3 regions of the Gottfriedia sp. NPDC057948 genome follow, and region 3 is predicted to be linked to each of the others. Evidence: riboswitches for the same ligand, from Rfam matches in the RefSeq annotation. Region 3 holds a riboswitch; each other region holds the start of a gene.
The links. A riboswitch is a leader RNA that binds a small molecule or an ion and turns the genes downstream of it on or off. The one in region 3 is predicted to bind cobalamin.

Region 1: it holds a riboswitch for cobalamin, as region 3 does, so the genes downstream of both, ACFVRR_RS10150 (ABC transporter substrate-binding protein) here and ACFVRR_RS13615 ((2Fe-2S) ferredoxin domain-containing protein) in region 3, are expected to answer to the same signal.
Region 2: it holds a riboswitch for cobalamin, as region 3 does, so the genes downstream of both, metE (5-methyltetrahydropteroyltriglutamate--homocysteine S-methyltransferase) here and ACFVRR_RS13615 ((2Fe-2S) ferredoxin domain-containing protein) in region 3, are expected to answer to the same signal.

Annotation. Positions count from the first base shown of each region.
Region 1 is NZ_JBHVPN010000004.1:312,663-318,363, reverse strand. Features, by position in the region: gene ACFVRR_RS10160 (ABC transporter ATP-binding protein) at 1-51, opposite strand, end outside; gene ACFVRR_RS10155 (FecCD family ABC transporter permease) at 48-1,100, opposite strand; gene ACFVRR_RS10150 (ABC transporter substrate-binding protein) at 1,066-2,025, opposite strand; cobalamin riboswitch at 2,149-2,321, opposite strand; gene ACFVRR_RS10145 (ATP-binding protein) at 2,466-4,250, opposite strand; gene ACFVRR_RS10140 (response regulator transcription factor) at 4,250-4,969, opposite strand; gene ccsB (c-type cytochrome biogenesis protein CcsB) at 5,205-5,701, opposite strand, start outside.
Region 2 is NZ_JBHVPN010000001.1:793,343-799,043, forward strand. Features, by position in the region: gene brnQ (branched-chain amino acid transport system II carrier protein) at 1-976, shown strand, start outside; gene ACFVRR_RS03695 (amino acid permease) at 1,106-2,494, shown strand; cobalamin riboswitch at 2,763-2,961, shown strand; gene metE (5-methyltetrahydropteroyltriglutamate--homocysteine S-methyltransferase) at 3,109-5,397, shown strand; gene ACFVRR_RS03705 (acyl-CoA thioesterase) at 5,414-5,701, shown strand, end outside.
Region 3 is NZ_JBHVPN010000008.1:1,828-7,528, reverse strand. Features, by position in the region: gene cobK (precorrin-6A reductase) at 1-456, opposite strand, end outside; gene ACFVRR_RS13625 (sirohydrochlorin chelatase) at 453-1,364, opposite strand; gene cobJ (precorrin-3B C(17)-methyltransferase) at 1,427-3,052, opposite strand; gene ACFVRR_RS13615 ((2Fe-2S) ferredoxin domain-containing protein) at 3,106-3,489, opposite strand; cobalamin riboswitch at 3,616-3,798, opposite strand; cobalamin riboswitch at 3,976-4,162, opposite strand; gene ACFVRR_RS13610 (DUF2187 family protein) at 4,747-4,941, opposite strand.

The DNA of each region.
Region 1 (5,701 bases), on a different contig from region 3:
ATCAGTATGAATTCCATCATATGAATATGAGATATCTTGACATTTAATCATACTTTTCCCCTATTTCTTTTCAAAGATAGTAAAATTAATGCAAATATTGGAGCACCAATTAATGAAGTAATTACCCCGATTGGTAACTCTCTTGGGGCTAATACAACTCTTGATAATATGTCCGACCCGATTAAAAATATTGCGCCATTGATCATTGATAATGGAAGTAATTTTTTATGTAATGGCCCTACCAAAGTTCTAGTAAAATGCGGAACAACTAATCCCACAAATCCAATTGTTCCAGAAACAGCTACTGCTGCACCAGACAAAATACTACCAGTTAACAAAATTAAATAAGTGGATTTTTTTACATCAATTCCGATATGTTTTGCATTTGTGCTACCAAATGTCATCGCATCTAGCTGCCTATTTTGACTAAATAAAATTAAGAATGAAATGATTAAAAACGGTAATAAACTAAGAGAGTACTGAATGCCCCTCCCACCGATATTACCCATTAACCAGCCAATTACTGTACGTAATTCATTATTTGAAAACGTTATAAATAATGATAATAATGCAGAACAAAACGAACTTATTATAATGCCACCTAGTATGATTGTCTCTACATTAAGAGATGGATCTAGTTTTCGAACAAATAGTAATAATAAGATGAGTGTTCCAAATCCAAATAATATACTAACAACTGGCAAAGTAAAATAAGTTACAAAAGGTAAGCTTATTTGAAAAAATAAAACAACCACCGCTCCTACAGAGGCACCTGAAGAGACACCTAATGTAAAAGGATCAGCTAATGGATTTTTAAGTATTCCTTGAAATGCAACACCTGCCAACGAAAGGCTAGCACCGACTAATCCAGCTAACATTACCCTTGGCACTCGTATATTCATGACAATTGTTTGAATATCAGCTGGAACATAATCAGTTTTAAATAGAGCATCTGAAAAGCTAGAAATAATAGAAGAAAAGGGAATCGATGTAGACCCAATCGAAACCCCTAAAATAAATAAAAAAATTAATAAGATAATTGGAATTAAAAAGATTAAATATGTATTATTTATAAAGCTCTGGGTAAACCGCCTTTGCAATTGCTTCGACTCCCTCTGCAAGTCTTGGACCAGGTCTAGATGTTGTATCTGAATTAACATCATATACACGGTGATTTTTAATTGCGTTTACTGTTTGCCAGTTTTTTCTAGCCATTACAGTTTTTTCTAAATTTGGAACATAATATCCATAAGTAGTTAAAATCACATCAGGATTCGCTTTAATAGCTGATTCCTCACTATACTTAACCCAACCTTTTTCACTTTCAGCAACGTTTTTAGCATGAACAATCGAAAGCATTTCATCTAAGAACGTACCTTTACCTGCTGTATATATTTCTGGTGGTCCTGATATTTCAAGCCAAACCTTTGGATTTGTATTTGCTTTAGCTGTTTTTTTGCTAATTTCATCTAATTTTGTTTTCATACCAGTTACTACTTTTTTCGATTGCTCAGTTTTTCCCGTTATTTCTCCAACTTGTTGAATTGTATCATACACGTCTTTAATAGTTGCAGCATTTTTTACAACAAAAACATTGATCCCCGCTTGTTTGATCTGTTCTAAACCGTCAGCAGAAATTCCTAAACTTGATTCATGCGCTAAAACTAAATCTGGCTTTAATGAAATAATTTTTTCAACATTATAAGTCATATCGGCATTATTTCCGCCAACTTTATCAATTGATTTTACTTCTTTTGGATAATTGTCAAAATCCGTTACCCCTACTACATCCTTGCCATCACCAATAGAAAACAAGATTTCAGTATTACTTGGAATAAGTGATACGATTCTTTTAGGTGCCTCTTTAAAGCTAACTTCTTTGTTCGTTGCATCTTTTACAGTCATTGGAAAAGTTGCTTGTTCACTCTTACTTACATTCGATTTTTTTTGTGTCGTATCATTATTACAACCAAATAATCCTAAACACAATAACATAATGATAAAACTTGATAAAAACTTCTTCATTTAAATCCTCCTAATATTTTGGAAAGCATAAAAAAAACCCATTCATTTTGAACGGGGCTGAAACAACATATAAATACAAGAATTCTTGCAACTGCTGCTTCAAATTCTTACTCCCCGAAGAATTGAACAAGGATGAATTTAGCAGGTCTACTGACTTTGTTTCAACCTACTCCGACCTTCCCATTCTTAAAGAACAGTGGCTATTCGTTTCGTCCACATTACAGTTGCGGGGACAGTTCTGGATTATACCAGATTCCCTTTTAAGCAATACTTGCACTAAACTCATCAATATTTCATTAATTCAATCGTAAGATAAATTTGGTAAGAATTCAATTATTTTCTTTATATGTTTATTATTTTACTTATTTTTTTGTTTTTTGCGTGTTTAGCAGTGATATCTTCTGTAAACTTAAAAGTAATATGTTTTATATGAAACAAGATTACTCTACATCTTTTTCGTTCATTCGTAAATTATGCGGTATTTTAACTTTAAATGTCGTTCCCTGTCCTACTTCACTATAGACCTGAATCGATCCACCATGTGCTGTTACAATATTTTTAACGATTGATAAACCTAAACCCGTGCCACTTCTACCTCTTGTACGAGCTTTATCCGCTTTATAAAAACGTTCAAATACAAAAGGTAAATCTTCTTTTGAAATCCCTGCACCTGAATCAATAAAATTAAATGTAGTTGATCTTTCATTTTGATTTACTGAAACAATTATTCTTCCATTTTCATTTGTATGTCTTATTGCATTATCAATTAAATTTGTAAAAACCTGTTCCATCCGATCCTCATCTATGTAGATATTTAAATGCGGAATGTTGTCGATTTCTCCAAATAGTTTAATATTTTTTTCCTTTGATAAACCTTTAAACTTGCGTAAAATCCGATCTACAAATTGTACTAGAGGAACGAAGTCTCTATTTAGTTCAGTAAATCCGTTCTCCATTCTTGCTAAATCTAACAAATCATTTACTAATCGACCCATTCTAAGTGACTCATCATAGATGATTTGTGACAATTCTTGCATCTCTTCCTTGGATTCTGCTACACCATCAACAATCGCTTCGCTATAACCTTGTAATAAGGAAATAGGCGTTCGAAGTTCATGAGAAACATGCGCTATAAAATCTTTTCTCATCTTTTCTAAACGTCTTTGTTCTGTAACATCCCGAATCACCGCTACAACGCCTCTTATATTTGTTTGATTATAAAGAGGCGACATTAAAACTTGCCAATTGCCTTGATCGAAATTTAGTTCTATAAATTGCTTTTTCTCACTTTCGACAACTAATACAAATAAATCTAATAGTTCCTTCGTTAAAACAAGTGAAGAAGGTTCTTCAAATTGATCATCATTAAGCATTTTCAAAAAACGTTCAGCTGGTGGATTCGATGTCACGATTTGACCTTCTTTATCAATCGAAATTACACCATCTACCATACTTGTAATAATATTAGAAACTTTCTCCTTCTCTTGTTTTAATGCATTCATATTAAAATTTAATTGTTTACTCATCTTGTTAAATGAATACGCAAGTTCTCCAATTTCATCACTTGAATGGATTGGTACTTTCACATTAAAATTCCCTGAAGTCATACTACTTACAACTTCTTTCATCTTTCTAAGAGGAGCTGTAATTTTAGAAGAAAGAAAAAATGAGAAAAATGTTGTTAATACGATCCCAATCGATGCCGCGAGCAAGACAAAATTAGTCGTTTGGTGAATCATCACTTTTACAGGTTGTAATGTTTGGTATATAAATACAGCTCCATTTTTTGAGTTTGTATGTAATGGAGCACCTACAACTAATTTTTCTCTCTCACTATTTTCACCATAAACAAGTCTTTTACTGACCTCTTTATGATCAGTTAACGTTTTATTTAAGATTTCATCATTTTTAATTTCTTTAAATGGTAGCTCCTGTATTCCATATGTATTATTTGAATACCATGGCTCTTGACCGTCAATAGAAATGATTACTCTTGAATATCTACTAACAATATTATTTGATAAATACTCAATATCGGAGAGTGGTTGACCATTTTCTATTAACTGTGCAATTTTTGTGGCATCATCCTTCATATTTTGTACTTGAAGGTCAATATAAAATTTTTCAAAAAATCCTATTAAGACAAAGGTCAAGAATGATAATACAAGAGAGACTAGTAAGATAATTGTCAGCCAAAGCTTTCCAACTAAACTTCTTACGATCATTACTCCTGACCTACTTCAAATTTATAACCGACACCCCAAACAGTGACGATCATTTTCGCAGCATCCTCAGAGCTTTTACTCAGTTTTTCTCGGAGACGTTTAACATGTGTGTCTACTGTACGTAAATCTCCGAAAAAATCATATTGCCAAACTGATTTTAATAATGTTTCACGATCAAATACTTTGTCAGGTGCCTTAGCTAAAAACAACAGTAGTTCGTATTCTTTTGGCGTTAAACTGATCTCTTCCCCTTCAACAATTACTTTATGCGCGTCATTATCAATCGTTAGATGCGGAAACACAACGATATCCTTCGCTGAAGAATTGTCTGAAGTAAATACTGGTACAGGGGAAGAACGTCTTAATAGAGCTTTAACTCGAAGAACGACTTCACGCGGACTAAATGGTTTTACGATATAATCATCTGTCCCTACTTCAAAACCTTGAACACGGTTTGTTTCTTCCCCTTTTGCCGTTAACATGATCACAGGAGTTGTTTTTGTTTTTCGTAATTCCCTACAAACTTCAATTCCATCAATTTTAGGCATCATCAAATCTAATACGATTAAGGAATATTCATTCTTCAATGCTAAATTTAAAGCATCCTCGCCGTTTTCAGCCTCATCAATACTATAACCATCACGTTCCAAATACATTTTTAATAATCGTCTAATACGATCTTCATCATCTGCTATTAATATTTTTATATTTTGATCCATAATTTCGACCCCCTCTTCATAATTCTACATAATAAAAATTGTATATTCTAGTATAATTTGTGAACATTTTTACATAATTCTTAGAAATTATTATTTCCATAAAATAGTGAAAAAAAACTAGGAAGTATGTGTACCATTTCTAGTGAACCAAATTTTAATTCATGTAGATCGAAAATATAAATTAGAAAAAAAGCCCTATAAAGGAAAGTTTATCCTTTACAGGGCTTTTTATTAATTACGCATAAGAGTGTAAGCCTGCAATGATTAAGTTAACAGCAATTAAGTTAAACATAATAATCGCAAATCCTAGTACGGCTAACCAAGCAGACTTTTCACCTTGCCAATTTCGTTTGAAACGCAGATGTAAGAATACTGCATAGAATAACCATGTTATTAATGCCCAATCTTCTTTTGGGTCCCAGCTCCAAAACTTTGTCCAAGCAATTTGAGCCCAAATCATAGCAAAGATTAGTCCGCCAAGTGTAAATACCGGAAAGCCAATTGCTACAGCACGGTATCCGATTTCATCTAATAATTCACTATCTACTTTTTGTACAAAAGGCTGTAAAAATGCACCAATTCGTTTTCTTAAAATTAAACGGATGATTGCATATAAAGCTGCTCCGGCAAAAACTGACCAAATTACAGTGTTCAATTTTTTAGCATTAACCATAGCTGGCATTTCAGCAAGGGCTTCAAATCGATCTTTTGTAGTCAATTCACCTTTATGTG
Region 2 (5,701 bases), on a different contig from region 3:
ATTTACAATCTTATTTTTCACAGTTACATGCTTGTTATCACTTAATCCTACAAAGATTATTGATGTAGTAGGAAAATTTCTAACTCCTATTAAATTAACGTTTATCGGATTGCTTGTTGTTATCGCTATTGTTCATCCAATTGGGAAATTTCAAGAGCCATTTAAAGGGTACACAACAAATGTGTTTTTTAAAGGTTTCCAAGAAGGCTATTTAACAATGGATGCTCTTGTAGCTTTTGTTTTTGGAATTATTATTGTAAACGCAATTAAAGGAAAAGGAGTTACGAATAAAAAACAGCTTATGATCATTTGTGGAAAGTCAACAGCAATAGCTGCTTCACTTTTAGCAATAATCTATTCAGCTCTTTCTTATATGGGAGCTTCTAGTGTTGAGAAACTTGGTCGATTAGATAATGGAGCTGAAGTTTTAGCGAAAGTTTCAGACTATTATTTTGGTTCTTATGGGGCAATATTATTAGGTTTAATGATTACAGTGGCATGTTTGACTACGAGTGTAGGTCTAATCACTGCTTGTTCTACTTTTTTTCATGAATTGTTTCCAGCCATTTCTTACAAAAAAATTGCGATCATTATGACTGTATTTAGTACACTTATAGCTAATATAGGGTTAACTCAGTTAATTAAAGTTTCAATTCCTGTATTAATGACACTATACCCTATCGCTATATCTTTAATTTTCTTAACATTCTTACACTATACATTTAAAGGTAGGTCAGAAGTGTATCAAGGTAGTTTGATCTTAACTTTTATTGTCAGCCTTTTTGATGGGTTAAACTCAGCTGGAATACAAATTGAAGTAATTCATCATTTCTTCACTAAGTACCTCCCGTTGTATAGTTTAGGTTTAGGTTGGATATTTCCAGCTATTATTGGTGGTTTTATTGGTTATTTTATTAGTATTTTACGAAAGAAAAATAAGGAAAATATTCCAAGTTCAATTCGAAAGATCAGTTAATGATAGGAAAATAAAGAAGCTTTATAACTGTAAATATTCTAAAGTAAGTTAGTAATGGTTTTAGGGGAGAAGTTTTTAAGGTTGATTCAAAAAGTGACAATTGTTTCATCAGGAAGGGGAGGAAATAGAATGGCACAAAAGGAATTGAAAAAAGGATTGAAAGCGCGCCATATTCAGATGATTGCTTTAGGCGGTACAATCGGTGTAGGTTTATTTATGGGTTCAACGAGTACCATTCATTGGACAGGCCCATCAGTAATGCTTGCTTATGCAATTTCGGGGATATTTATCTTCTTCATTATGCGTGCAATGGGGGAAATGTTATACCTAGAGCCAAGTACTGGTTCATTTGCGACATTTGGCCATAAATATATACACCCTTTAGCAGGGTATATGACTGCTTGGAGTAACTGGTTCCAGTGGGTTATTGTTGGAATGTCAGAAATTATAGCAGTTGGGGCATATATGAAGTACTGGTTTCCAGACTTACCTGCTTGGATACCAGGAATTATTGCAATTGTGATTCTTGGTGCAGCAAATTTAATTTCGGTTAAATCATTTGGTGAATTTGAATTTTGGTTTGCAATGATTAAAGTCGTTACGATTTTATTGATGATTGTTGCAGGATTTGGTCTTATTTTCTTTGGTCTTGGAAACGGTGGAAATGCGATTGGTATATCTAACCTTTGGAAAAATGGCGGCTTCTTTACAGGTGGTTGGTCAGGTTTCTTCTTTGCACTTTCACTAGTTGTTGGAGCTTATCAAGGCGTTGAATTAATCGGTATTACAGCTGGAGAAGCAGAAAATCCGAAAAAAACATTAAAAGATGCGATTCAAAGTCTTATTTGGCGTATTTTAATTTTCTATATTGGTGCTATTTTTGTAATTGTAACAGTTTTCCCTTGGGATCAACTAAATTCGATTGGTAGCCCGTTTGTTGTAACTTTTGCAAAATTTGGTATTACAGCTGCAGCTGGAATTATTAACTTTGTCGTAATCACTGCTGCATTGTCTGGTTGTAACAGTGGTATTTATAGTGCAGGTCGCATGCTTTATACATTAGGTATAAATGGACAAGCACCAAAATATTTTACAAAAGTCTCAAATAACGGAGTGCCTTTATTCGGTACGTTCGGTGTACTAATTGGTTTAGTAATTGGTGTTATTTTAAATTTTATTGCACCAAAAAACTTATTCGTGTATGTATACAGTGCAAGTGTACTTCCTGGGATGATCCCGTGGTTTGTCATCTTAATTAGTCATATTCGTTTCAGAAAAGTAAAAGGAGATGAAATTAAAAATCATCCTTTTAAAATGCCTTTTGCACCATTTACTAACTACTTAACATTAGCCTATTTAGTTATGGTATTGATCGGTATGTGGTTTAATGATGACACACGTATCTCACTTATTGTAGGGATTATTTTCTTGGCAATCCTTGTCGTTTGTTTCTATGCTTTTGGTATCGGAAAACGTGTACCATTAGATGCTCAATCAGATGAAGAAATAGCTAATTAATACATTACTTAGTTTGATGGTAAGATGTTTCTTTGAACATAGCTATTCAATAAAAAAATAAATTTTATAAACAATCAATGCGTTCGTATGATAAGATCAAACAGTAATGAAACTGGATGAGATTAATATACGAACGCATTTTTTAATTTCTTGAATTACTAAATCAACAGCATTTATTTAATCCAAAATAAAAATTTTTTTTAAATAGTTCGGAAAATAAAAAATAAATATTTTGACTATTTTTGCATTTTATGACAAAATGATGAAAACTAAATAGTAGGGAATAGGTGTAAATGAAGTTCAAAGTTTGAAATCATTTACTTAAAAGGGAAGTTTGGTTTAATTCCAACACGGTCCCGCCACTGTAATAGAGGAGTAAATATGAAGATGCCACTTATTAAAATAGGGAAGGCTTTTATTTACAAAGATTCTTAAGTCAGGAGACCTGCCTATTCTAACGACGCTGTTTGACCTACGAGAGATAGGGAGGTGCCTTATGGAAAGAAAGCTTAAGTTAACGTATTCTAATTATTTATGTTTTCCAACTTAAAGGCATTTTTGTCTCTTATGAGATAAAAATGCTTTTTTATTTTAGTTAAAAGGAGAGGGTAAAAGTGGTACACATAAGTAATCTAGGATATCCGAGAATTGGTGAAAATCGTGAATGGAAAAAAACGTTAGAAAGCTTTTGGCAAAAGAAAATGAATCAAGAAGAATTTGAGAAGGAAATGAAATCACTAAGATTAAGCTCAATAAAAAAACAGTACGATTTAGGTGTGGAGCTAGTCCCTGTAAATGATTTTACGTTTTATGATCATGTACTAGATTTTGCCACTATGTTTGGCTGGATTCCTAGTCGATTTGGTGAAATTAATGATAGACCAAGTCTAGATACGTATTTTGCATTAGCAAGAGGAAGTAAAAACATTGTAGCTTGTGAAATGACGAAATGGTTTAATACAAACTATCACTATATCGTTCCTGAATATCAAAAAGAAAAGCAATCTAAATTACTATTCAATAAGCCTTTAGAAGCATACAAAGAGGCATTCATTGAGCTTGGTATAAAAACGAAACCTGTCATTCTAGGAATCTATTCATTTGTACAGTTAGCAAAAGGTTACCAGGAAGAAGAAAAACGAAACATAATAAATAATCTAGTAAGCCTTTATATACAAATGCTTAAAGAGCTAGAAAGTGAAGGTGTTGAGTGGGTACAAATTGATGAACCATGTTTTGTGTTAGAAGAATCAAGCGAAGATATTCGTTTTATGAAAGAAGTATATGATCAAATCGCAAAAGCTGTACCTACATTATCAATCATGCTTCAAACTTACTTTGAAGCAGTTGAACAATATAAAGAACTAATTTCATTCCCAGTAGAAGGCATTGGTCTTGATTTTGTTCACGGTAAAGATGGAAATTTAGAGTCGATCCTGAAGTACGGATTTCCAAATGACAAGGTATTAGGCGTAGGAATACTTAATGGGCGTAATATTTGGAGAAATGATTTAAATGATTCCATTGATTTTTTAAATTCTCTTAAAAAAGAAATAAGTCCAAAAGATTGGTGGATTCAACCGTCTTGTAGTTTGCTTCACGTACCAGTTACAAAAATTGAAGAGAAATTATTAAATGAAACATTGTTCGAGGCATTATCGTTTGCCGATGAAAAATTAGAAGAGCTAGTTATACTAAAAAGTTTATTTATAAACAAAGCGAGAATGTTTGAAAATGAAGTTAAATATGCAAGTAATTGTTTAGTAAATTTAAAACAGCTTAGCAAAAAAAATCATTCAACTAGTAATGAATTGGAATCCATTAATGAAGAAGATTTTAGAAGACCAGTACCATTCCATTTAAGATATCCATTACAAAATAAAGTAATGAATTTACCGATTTTACCAACGACTACAATTGGAAGTTTCCCTCAAACGAAGGAAATTAAACAAATAAGACAGCAATGGCGCAAAGGAAGAATTGATGATTCAGAATATATGAATCAAATTAAATTGAAAATTAAAGAATGGGTTGAACTTCAAGAAAATATTGATATGGATGTATTGGTACATGGTGAGTATGAGCGTACGGATATGGTTGAATATTTTGGTGAGAAACTAGAGGGATTTGCATTTACGAAAAAAGCATGGGTTCAATCTTATGGATCACGCTGTGTTAAACCGCCAATTATTTTTAGTAAAGTTGAATTTACAAAGCCCATTACTGTAAATGAAACTGAGTATGCACAAAGCTTAACAGCAAAACCAGTCAAAGGGATGTTGACAGGTCCAGTAACAATATTAAATTGGTCATTTGTTCGTGAGGATCGAACAAGAGAGGAAATAGCAAATGAAATTGCATTAGCTTTACGTAAAGAAGTAAATGCACTTGAAGCTGCTGGCATTTCAATTATTCAAGTTGATGAACCTGCAATTCGAGAAGGTTTACCTTTGAAGCAAAAAGATGGGGCTCAATATTTACATTGGGTAACGAGAGCATTTCGTTTAGCTACATCAAGCGTCCGAAATGAAACGCAAATACATACTCATATGTGCTATAGCAATTTTAGCGATATTATGGACACAATTATTGATTTAGATGCAGATGTTATTTCAATTGAACATGCAAGAAGTCATCAAGAATTTTCTACTTATTTAGCTGAGTCCCCTTACCCATTTGGAATTGGTTTAGGCGTGTATGATATTCATAGTCCGAGGGTACCGTCGGTTGAGGAAATGGAAGAAAATATTATTAGTTCTTTAAAAGTATGTGATGCAAATAGATTTTGGGTTAATCCAGACTGTGGTTTAAAGACGCGTAATGAAACTGAGGTAATAGATGCCTTATCAAATATGGTAAAATCTGCGAAAAAAGTTCGAGAAAAATATTATTCAATTATTTAATGATAGGGTGAAATCGATGAATGGTAGATATGTAAAAGAATCCAAAGTATTTGATAGTAGTAGAATATTTCCAACTGATTTAAATAACCATGGTACATTATTCGGAGGAAAAATGCTTGCCGCAATGGACTTAATTGCATCCATTTCAGCTACAAAGCATTCAAGAATGGAATGTGTAACCGCATCGATGGATTCAGTAGAATTTTTATGTCCAGTTCGTGAAAGTGACTGTATATATTATGAATCGTTCGTGATCTTAACAGGCTCAAGCTCAATGGAAGTATTCGTTCGAGCTACTGCCGAA
Region 3 (5,701 bases):
CAAGCGAATGTCCGGGTTACCTAATAGTTTTTCTGTGAAAATTTTAAGCGTCTTGCTGCCTGTTGTCAGCATCACCACGCCTTTATTGGCCATTGCAAGCTCCGCAGCTTCCTCGTAGCTTTCGACGACTTTCATTTTGTCATATTGGAAATTTTGTGACTCCCGTTCATATCGAATATAGTGGATTCCCGCTTTTTCGGACGCCTTGATAGCGTTTTTCGAAGCTTCTTCCGCAAACGGATGACTGGCATCGACAACCGCTAGAATACCTTTTGTGTGAATCAACTCCACCATGTCCTCATCCGTTAATCTGCCTACTTGTACACATATACCTGACTCCCTTAATTCAACCGCTGCATTTTCTGTGACTACTGAGGCCAGAAGATCGAAGCCTTCCTTTTTTATTTCTAAAGTAAGGGCTCTTGCATCACTTGTACCAGCTAATACGAAAATCATCCTCTATCTCCAGCCTTTTGCACCGCATGTTTGTGATCATGGTCATGATGTTCATGGTTATGGCCGTGATGATGATCGTGGTCATGATGGTGGTGGTGATCGATATGTTCCATCACATTAAGACGGTATTGGCAGGTATCACAGTTCATCTTCACTTCATCACGAAGGGCTTCTTCCACCCGATCGATTAAAATTGTCTGTAATTTTGGATGATAACCAAAATAGTCAGCCAACTTAATTTCAACCGCGGAATATTGATTTTGAATAGGTACCATCATATCTTCTAACCGTTTAATCAGGATGCCAGTGAATAGAAAGTAAGGCAGGATTACTACTTTTTTTGCTCCAAGCTTAATACAGCGCTCAATCCCTTCGTTAACTAAAGGATTGGTCACCCCCATAAAAGCAGGTTCGACGATTTTATAGTTTGTTTTTTCCCATAGTAATCTAGCAATTTTATATAAATCACTATTCGCATCAGGGTCGCTTCCGCCACGTCCTAACAAAAGGACAGCCGTATCGTCTTCGATGGTTTCTACATTCTCGCCAATTTCCATTAATCTAGTTTTTAGAATTTCAAATGTTTCCTCATGAACACCAATTGGTCGGCCATAAGTAAATTGAACAAACGGATATTTATTCTTTGCCTCATCAATAGCTGCTGGAATATGAATTTTGGAGTGTCCTGCCTGTAAGAGCATGATCGGAATCAAGACAACATGGTCGGCCCCTTTCTCCACACATAGATCGATGCCTTGATTCACTGTTGGTTGTTCAAATTCTAAAAAACACGTCTCGAGCAGGAAAGAATCTTCCCAAGTCTTTCTCATCTCACGGATGAACTCTCGAACCTGCTGATTTCCTTCTTGATCTCTACTTCCATGCCCCACAAATAAAATTGCTCTCAAAATATTTCCTCCCCTTTGTTTGTAAATGCCTTACCTGCCAATTATCGCTAGACTTCTCTCCTTTATTCCCCGCAAACAGCTGCTTCGATTTTAAGATTTGGTGTGATATCCTGGTACACAAAACCTTGAACTTCTTTGACCCGTTTAAAAAATTTATAGAAACGTTCATTTGGATACGCTTTTTGTTGGTACTCTTGAACAATTCCCTCTATGACCCCGACAATTTTTTCCGGTGCGATTCCTTCAGCTACGATTTGGCCATTATGGGCGGTTCTTCCAGCTGTCTTGGCTCCTAAAAACAAATCAAACGCTCCTTTACGGTAGACAATGCCAATATCTTCTTTTACGGCTCCATAACATGCCATGCCGCAGCCATTCACACCAAGTTTCAGTTCTTTTGGGAGTTCCATGCCGCCAAGCCTTACTTGTAGCTCATCGGCATAAGGGATAGAATCCTTCTTTTCTCCGTCACAAAAATCACAGGCTTTTACGGTTAATACGTCGCCAACAGGAGCAATTAAAAAGTTGGCTGCAGTTAGTTTTTCAATAATCTCATCAGGCTTAGAGGTTAAAATTTGCAGCTTCATAAAATGGTCTTGTGTGTATTCCATGACTCCTTCTTCTCCGATAATTTCGGAAAGAATGACCATCTGATGCGCGGTAAATTTTTTATTGGCGACACCAGGGCTGACCGCTACCTCAAAAATAGATTGAAAGTCTTGCTTCACAATTAAACCTTGGGTTTGTCCATAGGTCTCACCTAGGATCATTTGCAAGGCTTCCTCAGCCAACTCTCTTGGCGACTCTTTCACAGAGGTTGGGGTGACTAGTTTCTTGTTTACCGGCATACCATCTTCCATTTGCTCCAGTGCCCATGGTTCGGCTTCCTTTTGCAGACGCTGATGCGGTTTCAAAGGTTGAATTGCCTGATTTAATGTATACTTCCGCTGATAACCGCGCGGGGTGATCATCAATTCATCGTAGAAAAATGTTGATGAGTTGCCAATTAAAACGGTGGTTAACATGCCAATTTCATGATCTAACATCTCTTGTAAATTGGTTAAGACGATCTTTTGACTATCACGGAAGGCGCTCTTTACCAATCCTACAGGGGTGTCTGGCGAGCGATATTTTAATAGAATTTTTTGTGCTTCCATGATCTGCCGTGTTCTTCTCCCGCTTTTTGGATTGTATAGGGCAATCACAAAATCAGCTTGAGCGGCCGCTTCGATTCGTTGCTCGATCAAGCTCCAAGGTGTTAAATGGTCACTTAAGCTAATCGTACAGGCATCATGCATGACCGGCGCGCCTAATAAAGCAGCACAGGAGTTGATGGCAGAAATGCCAGGGACCACCTCCACTTTTACCCCTGAGTCTTTTTTCCAGCCTTTTTCAATTAGCACTTCGTAAACAAGTCCTGCCATTCCATATACACCGGCATCACCGCTCGAAATGACAGCTACCGTGTAACCGAGCTCAGCTTGTTTCACAGCCTCCTGCGCACGGCTCACTTCTTCTGTCATTCCTGTGCTGATGATTTGCTTTCCAGCTATTAATCCCTTGATTAAATCCACGTAGGTTTTGTAGCCGATAATGATATCACTTTCTTGGATGGCTTCCTTTGCCCGTCCGGTAATATGTTTTTCATCACCTGGGCCAAAACCAATAACCAATAATTTACCTTTCACACTATTACGCCACCTTCCACAATTTCAAACTAGAATCCAGCTACTATCCGCTGTTAAATCTTTTCTTTAACCGCTTTTTGTATTCCTTCGATGCATTCCGACCCTTCTGGATGTATGAATCCAGCTTCGGAATATTGATAGATCGAATGCTCCTGAAGGCAATGACCTTCAGCCAGATGACGCTTTACAATCGTAGTTCCCACTTCTGGGGTTACGTTTTTATACCAAGTCCCTGAAGGATAGACGATGGCAACAGGTGCATCCTTACATCTCCCGTTGCATCTCGTTCTTGTAGTATGTATGATTGAATCTAAGCTTAAATTGGTGATTTCATTCCGTATTGCTTGTGTCGCTTCCTCCCCACCCTTTCTCATACAGCTGCTGCCGTTACAAATGAGGACATGATGTTTCGTCCCTTGTAAATTCCAAGTAGTCATGTAACATACTCCCTTTCGTTTTTTCATAAAAAAAGCACCCCTATGGACATAGGGGTGCAGAATAAATACACACAAAAAAATAGCGATGTAAGTTCAGCACTTCTACCTATGTTCCCGTAGGTTGATTGAAGCTATTAGGTAAAGGCAGGTCTCCTGACTTAGGTTCATCATTCTATTGCGTCTTCCCAAATTCCTTCAGTGACATCTGCAATGAACTCCCCTTACAGTGGCGGGTACCGTGACGGATTTAAACCGTACTTCCCTTTTAAGCACTAATTTTCATAGTGCACCAATCCTAATCTATTCAATTTTTAAAAAGACTTGTTTCTTCTAGAGGCATAATATAGGCATAAAAAATGATTTAGAATCATTAAAACGAAAAAATCCGTTCAACAAAAGTTGAACGGATAAAACGCCAGCACAAAGAAAGTTAAAAAATAATCCTTTTTGTCCAAACGTTTCATCTTCTCAACACCCGAAGAAATCGAAACTTTAAAAGCTAAGACAGGTCTCCTGACTTGTGTATCTTCCTACTTTAGACCCTTCCCGTAACGTCCATATAAACGTTTCAGTGGTTTGTCTATTTCGTCCACACTTACAGTTGCGGGGACAGTTCTGGTAATGCTCCAGATTCCCTATTAAGCCCTAAGGCATCTTAACTAATTGTTAACAAATTAGTATTTAATTTATTAGATAATATTATTCTAGTCTATCAGATTTAATATTTCAAGAGTTTTTAAACTACTTTAAGGAAAACGCTACCCTCCAATAACTTCATCTTGGTTAAGTAATTGAATGTAATATAGAAATAGCAGAAATTAAATATCGACATTTCTTTTTTTAAAACTTTTTGTTATTAAGGACAAGTAAAAAGTGAACTCTTCGTGTGGTTTTCTTGTAAACTTGTCCGTGAAATTGTCCGCACTTTTATTTATTTTTAATTCTATAAAAAAGGAAATAAAAAAAACCTTGAAATTACAAGGTTTTTTTATTATATTTTTTCGACTAAAACAGCCGTTCCATGAGCGACTATTTCATTGTTACTCTATTACATCTTATCAACCCAATACATTTTCACATCACAAATCCTATCGGATCTGTCCCGAGTACTGGCCCCACCTACGCCAAATACGATGATAGCCACACATGCCATCCAACCTACTATTTAGTATAACAGAAAACGCTTACATTTTCAATATTTAGAATATTCGTTAAAAATATTTTAATAACTCAAGAATAACTGACTTTTCTTTCCCTTCAGATACCATCAATCACTTTGTAATTTTTATGTGATACAACTGTTCTGTTTCCTTCAAACACCAATTCCGTTTTATTATCGATTATATTTACAATAACTGTATTTTCATTGACCTTTTCAACAATCCCTTTAATTTCATTCTTAAATAAGACATGTTCCCCTATTTCAGCTATCTTTTTTGCCTTGAATTTCATCTTCTTCTCCCCAATCATCATCTTTATTTTTCTTAGTTTTACTTCATTGTTATATTTTGATTTTTCTTATTCACAATTGAAAACGTCTTCATCAATATGTAGATGAACATTAATTCGTACCAAGTTAGCTAGATCCTTTATGAGTAATACGACTAAATTCTTTTTCTAATTCTAACTTATACAAATAACCTAGTGGACATTTTTTTATCCGTTTCATACAATGATGAAAGATTAAGAAGTAATGATTTTAATTACTTTTTCTTTCAAACTACTTTTTTATTATATTACCAAAATTTTAGATATAAATAAAGTATTTATTTTGAATACTGAAATTTTAGGAGTGTAGTATTGTCTTTTCATTTTTAACCAGCAGTTCATCCGAAAATTAATATTCTATTACTAGAAATTTTTTTAAAAATACTGTTAGGGAAATTCTACACCATCTAGGATAATAACAAAACAAATAATTCACTTTGGCATCTGCATCTTCATTTAATGTTATGATCAGAAAGTAACGAATGAATCTTCATTAGAACCTTTGCATATCTCTGAATAATTTCATTTGGATTTTTACTAGATTCACTATCGATAAAAATACAATATTCTTCTATGTATTCAATAAAAAGTTGATCTGTTCACCAAAACAGAATAACTTTTTATTGAATTATTATATAATAGACAGATTATTACCATAAAATTTTTATTAAAATATTATTTTGCATCAGTTATTATCTAATAGAAGTATTTTTTTTAATGAATT